Regions from separate parts of the Exiguobacterium sp. QJM3NY_9 genome, predicted to be linked through region 1. Evidence: riboswitches for the same ligand, from Rfam matches in the RefSeq annotation. Region 1 holds a riboswitch; each other region holds the start of a gene.
What was found. Region 1 has a riboswitch for S-adenosylmethionine ahead of AC0VYQ_RS12015 (methionine ABC transporter ATP-binding protein). Riboswitches for the same ligand answer to the same signal wherever they lie in the genome.
Positions count from the first base shown of each region.

Region 2: another riboswitch for S-adenosylmethionine. It lies ahead of msrA (peptide-methionine (S)-S-oxide reductase MsrA); the one in region 1 lies ahead of AC0VYQ_RS12015 (methionine ABC transporter ATP-binding protein).
Region 3: another riboswitch for S-adenosylmethionine. It lies ahead of mtnK (S-methyl-5-thioribose kinase); the one in region 1 lies ahead of AC0VYQ_RS12015 (methionine ABC transporter ATP-binding protein).

Region 1 covers NZ_CM149679.1:2,342,980-2,346,253, reverse strand. The annotation lists gene AC0VYQ_RS12020 (bifunctional cystathionine gamma-lyase/homocysteine desulfhydrase) at 1-1,108, shown strand, start outside; SAM riboswitch class I at 1,168-1,274, shown strand; gene AC0VYQ_RS12015 (methionine ABC transporter ATP-binding protein) at 1,353-2,375, shown strand; gene AC0VYQ_RS12010 (methionine ABC transporter permease) at 2,372-3,037, shown strand; gene AC0VYQ_RS12005 (MetQ/NlpA family ABC transporter substrate-binding protein) at 3,070-3,274, shown strand, end outside.
Region 2 covers NZ_CM149679.1:446,386-449,659, forward strand. The annotation lists gene AC0VYQ_RS02255 (DMT family transporter) at 1-236, shown strand, start outside; gene AC0VYQ_RS02260 (ribonuclease FAU-1 family protein) at 259-804, shown strand; gene msrA (peptide-methionine (S)-S-oxide reductase MsrA) at 1,296-1,826, opposite strand; SAM riboswitch class I at 1,934-2,040, opposite strand; gene AC0VYQ_RS02270 (M20 metallopeptidase family protein) at 2,111-3,274, opposite strand, start outside.
Region 3 covers NZ_CM149679.1:470,343-473,616, forward strand. The annotation lists gene AC0VYQ_RS02385 (2-hydroxy-3-keto-5-methylthiopentenyl-1-phosphate phosphatase) at 1-45, opposite strand, end outside; gene AC0VYQ_RS02390 (2,3-diketo-5-methylthiopentyl-1-phosphate enolase) at 42-1,268, opposite strand; SAM riboswitch class I at 1,313-1,414, opposite strand; SAM riboswitch class I at 1,619-1,721, shown strand; gene mtnK (S-methyl-5-thioribose kinase) at 1,798-2,967, shown strand; gene mtnA (S-methyl-5-thioribose-1-phosphate isomerase) at 2,964-3,274, shown strand, end outside.

The DNA.
Region 1 (3,274 bases):
CGTTACACCGCCAATCTATCAAACGAGCACATATAAGCAAGAAAAAATCGGTCAATTAAAAGACGGGTATGAGTACTCGCGCACAGCAAACCCGACGCGGACGAGCATCGAACGATTGATTGCTGATCTTGAAGGAGGCGTCCGTGGATTCGCGTTCGGATCAGGAATGGCGGCGATTCATGCTGTCTTCAATCTGCTTCAGTCTGGCGACCACATCGTCATGACGGACGACGTCTACGGCGGAACGTTCCGCTTGATGCAACGTGTCCTACCGAAGTTCAACATCGAAGTGACATTCGTCGATACGACGGATCTCAGCGCGACGGAAGCGGCGATTCAGGACAACACGAAGATGCTCTACGTCGAGACACCGACGAACCCGTTATTAAAAGTGACGGACATCGAAGCGATTGCAGCCATCACGCGTCGTCACGACTTGAAGCTCGTCGTCGACAACACGTTCGCGACACCGTACTTGCAACAACCAATCGCGCTTGGGGCAGATATCGTGCTGCATAGTGCAACGAAATACATTGGCGGCCATTCGGACGTCGTCGCAGGGCTTGTCGTCGTCAACGATGATACGCTCGGCGAAGAACTCCACTTCATCCAAAACTCGACGGGTGGAATTCTCGGACCGCAAGACAGCTTCTTGCTTGTCCGTGGATTACGGACGCTCGGTATCCGGATGGAAGCGATTGAAGAGACAGCACATGAACTTGTCAGCTTCCTGCAAGCGCAAGACGTCGTCTCGAACATCTTCTACCCGGGACTTGCATCGCATCCCGGTCATGCGATCCAGCAAAAACAAGCGACTGGTTTCGGCGGGATGATCAGCTTTGATGTCGGTTCAGCTGCAAATGCAGAGAAACTTGTGGAAGCATCACACTTCTTCACGCTTGCTGAAAGCTTAGGGGCGGTCGAAAGTTTGATTTCCGTTCCGGCACGGATGACACATGCATCGATTCCAGCAGAACGTCGGGCGGAACTCGGCATCACGGATGGTCTCGTCCGGATCTCGGTCGGACTTGAAGATGCAGAGGATTTGAAAGAAGATTTAACGCATGCTTTCAGTCTGCTCGAAAAAGTTTCTGAAAAAACTGTTTGACAAGCAAAATAACCCCTGCTAATATTCAAAATATATTAAAAACAACTAAATACCGATAACTCTTATCAAGAGTGGTGGAGGGACTGGCCCGATGAAACCCGGCAACCGCGGAATTTATTTCCGAAGTGGTGCTAATTCCAGCAGACGAACGTCTGCAAGATGAGAGCAAATGGTTTTGTGTACTGAAAGTGCGCGCGTTTGCTCTAAAACGTGCGCACTTTTTTTATGTTTAGGAGGGACAGTAGTGATTCGTTTACAGGATGTAGGAAAGATTTATCGCTCGAAGCGCGGCGAAGTCGAAGCTGTCGCAAACGTCGATCTCACGATTGAGCGCGGCGAAATTTTCGGAATAATTGGTTATTCCGGTGCAGGGAAGTCAACCTTGATTCGCCTGCTGAACATGTTAGAAGCACCGACAAGCGGTTCGATTCAAATTGACGGTGTCGAGATGACGACGTTACGACCGAAAGAATTACGCGGCGTCCGGAAAAATGTCTCGATGGTCTTTCAGCACTTTAACTTGCTCTGGTCACGGACAGTCGAAGAAAATATCATGTTCCCGCTCGAACTCGGCGGATATCCGAGAGCACGCCGGAAAGAACGCGTCGCCGAACTGATTCAACTCGTCGGACTCGACGGCCGCGAAGGTGCCTATCCGTCGCAACTCTCCGGTGGACAAAAACAACGGGTCGGGATTGCCCGCGCACTGGCATCAAACCCGGACGTCCTATTATGTGACGAGGCGACAAGCGCCCTTGATCCGAAAACGACGGACTCGATCTTAGAGTTACTCGTCGATATCAATAAAAAACTGAAACTGACGATCGTCTTGATCACACACGAGATGCACGTCATTCAAAAAATCTGTAATCGGGTCGCCGTCATGGAGGCCGGGAAAATCGTCGAGCAGGGACCTGTTTCAGAAGTCTTCCGGCATCCGAAACAAGCGATGACAAAAGAGTTCGTCAAACAGCTGACATCGTCTACAGAAAACGAGTTGACGTTCGCGAAACTCCGTGAACGCTATCCGACAGGGAAAATCGTCCAGCTGACATTCGTCGGTTCGACAGCAGAAAGTCCGATCCTCGCAGAAGTCATGAAAGATTCGACCTTATTATTTAATATCATTGGCGGGAACGTCGGACAGACGCAAGACGGTGCACTCGGAACGTTGTTCGTCCAACTGATTGGTGCGGCACATGAAACACAAGCGGTCATCGCGAAGCTTCAAGCGAGTGACGTGGAAGTGGAGGTGGATCACCGATGAGTACATTTTTTAACGACCTTGATTGGGAAATGGTCTGGACGGCGACTGGCAGTACCGTCTATATGACAGTTGTTGCCGGAATCGCGACATTTGTTCTCGGACTGGTCATCGGTCTGTTGTTATACGCGACGAATGAAGACTTGTTGTTTAAGAACCGGGCAGTGTATTCCGTGCTCAGCTTTTTAGTCAATGTCTTCCGCTCAATTCCGTTTATCATTTTGTTGATTTTATTAATTCCGATTACACTCATCATCGTCGGGTCGTTCTTAGGGCCGACAGCAGCACTTCCGGCACTGATTCTTGGGGCGGCACCGTTTTACGGGCGGATGGTCGAACTCGCACTCCGTGAAGTCGACAAAGGTGTCATCGAAGCAGCGGAATCGATGGGGGCAACGAAGTTCCAAATCATTTATAAAGTGTTGATTCCGGAAGCACTACCAGCAATCGTCTCCGGTATCACCGTCACGCTCGTCGCGCTCGTCGGTTACACGGCAATGGCCGGAGTAGTCGGAGGAGGAGGACTCGGGGACATGGCATATATCGAAGGTTTCCAGCGTTCTCAAAACGATGTCATCGCCATCGCGACATTGTTGATTCTCGTCATCGTCTTCATCATTCAAATTATTGGTGACCTGCTCGTAAAAGCAATCGATAAACGATAATACTATTTTAGTTAACTTGGGAGGAATTATTCATGAAACTTTGGAAAAAATTCGTCGGTACAGCAGCAGTATCCGTCTTAGCAGTCAGTCTTGCAGCATGCGGGGAAGAGTCGTCAGGAGACGACGCGAAGACACTTGTCATCGGTGCTTCAAACGTTCCCCATGCTGAAATCCTAGAGCACGTTCAAAAAGAGTATGAAGCAAAAGGCTACAAACTCGAAATCAAAAAGTTCCAAG
Region 2 (3,274 bases), 1.2 Mb from region 1:
TGATGCGCGGGATTCAGCTGCTCGGTCCATCGATTGCGATTTCGGTCGTCTTGATTTCGCAACTGAGTTTTGCATTATGTGTCGACTTGTTCGGTTGGTTCGGTTTACCGGAACTTGAGCTTTCGCTCGGACAAGTCGCTGGATTGCTTGTGATGCTAGCCGGTATTTTTGTGTTGAAACGGTATCAAGTCGTAGAAATCGAATCTTCGGATGATTTGTCGGAAAAGGTATCGTGATGGTTGAATGGGGCGACTGAAGATGTTAAAGCGAAAAGATGGAAAACGTTCGGAGTGGAAGCGGGTCAGCAAGAGAGCGTACGCACAGTCATTAATCGAGACAGAAGAGTTTAAAGGGCATATAACATTATTGCATGCCATTCAAGTATCGCATCCCTTGAGCGTTCATTATGAAAAGGAACATGTCTGTATTTTGGATGATGGTTACATGTGGCTTCAGCAGTTCCCTTCAAATGCACACCATGCTGTCACGACGATGTTCGATGCTGATGGAAATATCGTGCAGTGGTATATCGATATTTGTTTGCAGAGTGGTTTTACTAATGGAAGTCCGTGGTGGGAGGACTTATTTTTAGACATCGTTCTGCTACCGTCTGGTGATATGTACATAATGGATACTGATGAACTGGAAGATGCTCTATCTCAAGGTGTCATTGATAAAAAACAGTATGAGTTAGCATGGGGGGAAGTTGAAACCCTCAAAGCCAAAATTAGTACGGGCGATTTTGAATTGATCAAGTTAGCGCGTCACCATAAGGATACATTAATGAATGTGATGAATAACTAGAGTCGACAGAAATCAAAACCTTTTAGGCTACCTTATCAAAAAGACAATTGAAAACTTTTGACTAAATAAGCATGCAGACAAAGGAACGTGGGGGGGGAAGCTTCTTCCTTTTTCGTTGCTTTCCTCGGGCGAGGCGCAAGGCCGTTGCTCCTTGATCCTCACGGACAACGAGCAGGGTCTTGCCAGCCTCTTGGCAGCGCGTGTTCACGCGCTTTTTCCCGTAGGAGTCAACGAAAAACGAAGCTTTCAGGGTGTACCGCAGAGAAAATCATAGAGTAGTGTTAGAGCGCAATCCGTCTCGAATCGCTTTTAAAGCGAAAAGTAATCGGTCGCGACCCTGCAGCTTTGCTGTAGCGGCACGGAAGATTGCCGCTTTGAAGACGAGGCGAGACAGGGGAGCGCGAACGGATTGCCTCTTGTTATAGCATATTCACTCTTCATAAGAGTGTATCTACAAACGAAAAGCCCGCACGAAGCGGGCTTTTTTTAGTTTAGACAGATACTTCTTCTTTCCAAGCCACATCGATGAATTCATCGCGACCGGATGCTTTCCGGTCTTTTTTGTAGTGCTCGGGATTCTTTTTGTGGAAGTTTTGATGATAGTCTTCTGCCGGATAGAAGGCTTGTGCCGCTTCGATTCGTGTGACAATCGGCTGCTTAAAGCGATTGCTCGCAGCAAGCGCATCACGTGAAGCAATCGCAGCAAGGCGCTGTTCTTCCGTATGATAAAAGATGGCAGGTGCGTATTGTGTCCCACGGTCCTGGAACTGTCCGCCGGCGTCAGTCGGATCCGTTTGCGGCCAGTAAAGTTCGAGTAACCGCTCGTATGAGAATAACGCCGGATCAAATGTAATCTCGACGACCTCCGAATGACCGGTCGTGCCTGTTTTTATTTGTTCGTATGTCGGATTTTCGATTTGTCCTCCTGTATAACCGGAAACAATTCCGTGAATGCCGGGCAGTTCCTCGAATGGTGTCACCATGCACCAGAAACAGCCTCCTGCGAATGTTGCTTTTTCCATCTATATCTCGTCCTTTCCGCTGGCGGTAGTCGCCCTGTAATGATTCGTGCTCTGACAGCGAGAAAACGAAAACGACTCCTTTGCTTGGTTGCAAAAGGAGTCGTCGCTTTTTATCAACCAAAGCTTGCGCTTTGCTGGTCGTAGCACCTTGCCACTGAAGGCAGGTTGCTGGGACGTCATCGATCCAGATCTCTCAGTCCACTCTTGATAAGTGTTATATGAAGTTGATTAAATTCGTTATCATTGATGTGATAATAGCATCTCTAAAACGACAAAGTCAATCCTTAAGATTGTAAAGCATGAAGGACGGTTGCACCTAAGGCTTTTGCGCCGATGAGCAATGCCTGTTCATCGATTTCATATTTCGGGTGATGTTGCGGATAAATCGTACTCCCATCCGTTTTGGCAGAGCCCGTGAAGAAGTAACTTCCCGGGACGCGTTCTAAATAGTAGGCGAAATCATCGGCTGCCATCATCGGTTTAAGTTCTTTGACATGGGCTTCACCTAAAAATGCCGTCGCCTCTTTAACGAGATTTGTTTCTACCGGATGATTCCAAAGGGATGGATAACCCGTCGTAAAGTCGATGGAATAGCTGGCACCGATTCCGGCACACGTCGTCCGGGCAACTAAATCGACCTGCTGGCGTAACTGGTGCCGGAGTGTTTCGTCAAATGTCCGGATTTCACCGACAATCCGTGCCTCACCAGTAACGATGTTCGGAGCCGTTCCGGCATGGAATGAACCGATTGCGATGATGGCAGGTGAAAACGGATCAACGCGCCGACTGACGAGGTGTTGGAGATTACAGACGAGTTGTGCCCCGGCGACGAGTGCATCTTGTGTTTTATGAGGGGCTTGCGCATGACCACCCTGTCCGTGGACGACGATTTCGAATTCATCGATGGCGCACAGCGTATGTCCTGCGTGATAGCCAATTGTTCCGACAGGTAAGTCATTTTCGAGATGCGTACCGAAAATTGCATCGACCCCGTCAAGACAGCCGTCTTCAATCATTTGAATGGCACCACCCGGGAAGACTTCTTCCCCGTGTTGATGAATGAACACGATTGTTCCGTGAAGGTCTTCTTGCAGTGCTGTAAAGGCCGAGGCAAGACCGAGTGCAATCGCCGTATGTCCGTCATGTCCACACGCATGCATGACACCCGGATGAATCGAACGGAAGGCGAGATCCGTTTCCTCCTGCAGTGGCAGGGCATCGAAATCGGCCCGAATGGCGATGGTCTTTCCAGGATGTTTTCCTTTGAGGGTCGCGACGATCCCGCTACCACCGACGTTCCTGCGGTAAGGGAGACCAAGCTCATCATAAAACGAGGCGATGGCGTTTGGTGTCCGCACTTCTTGAAAAGAGAGTTCCGGGTGACGGTGCAGATCACGACGTCTTTCAATGATTTGTTGTTCGAGTTGATCGAGTTGAGTGAAGAGTTG
Region 3 (3,274 bases), 1.2 Mb from region 1:
CTCCGTTACCGTTCCGTCAAAGTCACATAAAATCCGGATTGTCATTTCGTGATCCCCCAAGCATCGAGGGCGACACGTAATTCCTCGTGCTGGCGGGCGGCACTTGTCAGTGATTCGCCGGCCAGTGCTGCGCCCAGTGCCTGGCGGAAAGCGGTGACTCCGGCCGCAGCACCTTGCGGATGACCGTGGACACCGCCCCCGGCATTGATGACAGAATCGACGCCGAAATCACGAACAAGCTGGGCGACGAGACCCGGGTGGATTCCGGCGGACGGGACCGGGAGAATTGTTTTGGTCTCACCGATTCGGGTCGCTTCGACGGCAATCCCGCGGGCCAAGTCTTTGGCGAGGGCGACATTCCCGTACGGCGACGGGAACAGTGTCAAGTCGGCACCGGCAATCCGCGGCAACGTTCCGAGCAGGACCGGGGCGGCAATCCCGTACTCGGGACTGGCGATCAAGGCACCGCTCAACGCCGGATGATTAAAGATCGGGACCGGGATTTCCGGATCGGCTGCCAGTTCCCGCAAGACATCAAGCCCGTATGTAAACGTGTTGAGCAGGAGGGCTGTCGCTCCGGCTTCGACCAGTCGTTTCGCCTGCTCTTTCAAGCGGAAGACCGGACCACTCAACGTAATCGCATAAAGGGCCCGTTTACCGGTCCGTTCATAGTGTGCATCGAGGACTTCCCGTCCAATCCGCGCCCGGTCGAGTGCCGGTGTCAGCGGATTGTCGTATAAGATTTCGTCATCCTTGACGAGATCAATCCCGCCGGCGAGCTGGGCTTCCAGTTGTTCCCGTAAAAAAACGATGTCCCGTCCGATGACGCCTTTGAAGATGCTCATCAACAGGGGGCGGTCATGGACTTGGATCAACTGGCGGACGCCCTCGATGCCGAATTTAGCACCGGGGAAATCCGGTGTGAACGAAGCGGGAAGCTGAAGATCCGTCAGTTTGATTTGACCGTCGAGTGACAGCTTGCCGAAGACGGTCGTCAAAATCGCCGAAAAGTCCCGTGAGACGTTGTGTTCCGGATAACGGATCGTGACATACCCTTTTCCGTCGTGTTCTTCCGTATGGACGACTTGTCCTTTAAAGGATTCAAGCTGTTGTTGTTCCAAGTGATTCAAATCGGTCCATGAGCCGACCGTCAGACCGAGGGCGATTTGCTCTGCCCGTTTTGGTAACTGATTGGTCACGCCGAGTTGGTAAGTTACGGTAATATACGCCATGATCGTCGTCTCTCCCTTGTTAAAAAATACAAAAATGGTCCCTCGTCAATGACAAGAGACCATGAAAAATTGCGCGTGGACTCTTATCTGTCAGCGTGTTAGCTGCAAGAATTAGCACCGTGCCAACTGGTCGGTTGCTGCGACATCATAGGGCTCGTCCCTCCGTCTGCTCTTGATAAGAATTGGATGAAATTGTGAAATCTAATTGCAATTTTTACATGAGATGGACGTGATGTCAAATAATTTTTTGAAAATTTATTTTTTTTGAAATCAGCTTCTATAGATGGCGGTCTTTTAAATGGTTTTTCACTAAAATTTGGAATTGACAGATGATTTAAGACGGGCGTAATATTCGAATCAACATCGAACACAACAACCACATATGACTCTTATCGTGAGTTGGCAGAGGGAATTGGCCCGAAGACGCCGCAGCAACCGACCATCCGGCACGGTGCTACATCCAACAGACATTCGTCTGAGAGATAAGAGGACGGATGATACCCCGCGCCTCTTTTCTATGACGAAAAGCGGCGTTTTTTTGTGTAGAAATGAAGGGGGAAGCAAGATGGCATATCAAGCATTTACAGAACAGGACGCCATTAAACGTGTCCGGGAACTCGGACTCATCGGACAGGAAGAAGCGACGGCAGAAGAAATCGGCGACGGGAACTTGAACTTAGTCTTTCGGATTCAGGCAGGGAAAGAACGTTTGATCTTGAAGCAGGCATTACCTTATGCAAAAGTCGTCGGGGAAAGCTGGCCCTTGTCACTCGAGCGGGCCTGGATCGAACAGTTGGCACTGAAGGAATTCGCAAAATACGCGACGCCATTCGTTCCACGGGTCTTTCATGCCAGTCATGAAGAAGCGTACACAGTGATGGAGGACTTGTCGCACCTGCAAATCGTTCGGACGGGATTGCTCGCCGGCGAAACGTATCCGCTCCTTGCAGAACATGTCGGTTCTTACTTGGCGCGGACGTTATTTTTCACGTCAGATTTTGCGCTCGGTCCAGTCGGAAAAAAGCAGGTCGCACGTGACTATTACAACCCGGATTTATGCGACATCACGGAAAAGTTAATCTTTACGGATCCGTTTTACGACGCGGAAACAAACAACATCGAGAGCGGCTTGGAAACAGACGTACAGCAGCTCTGGCAGGACGAAAAACTGAAGCGGGAAGTGGCGAAGCTCGAAACGTTGTTCATCACGAAAGGGGAAGCCTTATTACACGGGGATTTACATACAGGAAGCATTTTTGCTTCGGCGGGCGAAACGAAAATCATCGATCCGGAGTTCGCTTTTTACGGACCGTTCGGGTTTGATGTCGGTCAGTTCATTGCCCACCTCTGCTTTGCGGCGTATCCGAACTATGCTGAGTTGCAGGAGACGCGGGTGAAGGATATCGATACGTTCTGGCTGACGTTTGCTTCGACGTTCACGGCACTTTGGGAACGGGAAGCCGTCGAACCTTTCCGGACGGTACCCGGGCTTGTCGATGATGTCCTCAGTACAATTCTCCAAGACGCGCTCGGTTTCGCCGGTTGTGAACTGATCCGGCGGACGATTGGTTTGGCACCGGTCGCTGATTTGGAACAAATTCCGGATGCTGCGACGCGCCTCGAACGGAAACGTCATGCCCTACGCCTCGGGACGGCATTGATTAAACGGCGCGGCGAATGTAAGACGTTTACTGACCTCCGGAATTTCGACGTGACGGAGGAATTGAGCCGATGAGCGAGTTTATCCGTAGTGTCATCTATGAGCGGGCGTGCTTAATGATCCTTGATCAGACCCGTCTTCCGCAAGAAGAACGGTACGAAGTCATTCATGATTTGGCGCAAGCGGTCGAGGCAATTAAACAACTTCGTGTCCGGGGGGCGCCGGCAATCAGTCTGTTTGGTGGTTTCGTCCTCGTGCAGGAAGCGTTTCGGACGACGGGATCGCTTGACGAGGTCAAACAAAAACTGTTGACGGTATCGGCGGAATTACTGGCGACCCGGCCGACCGCCGTCAATTTGCAGAACGTACTCGATGCGCTGAA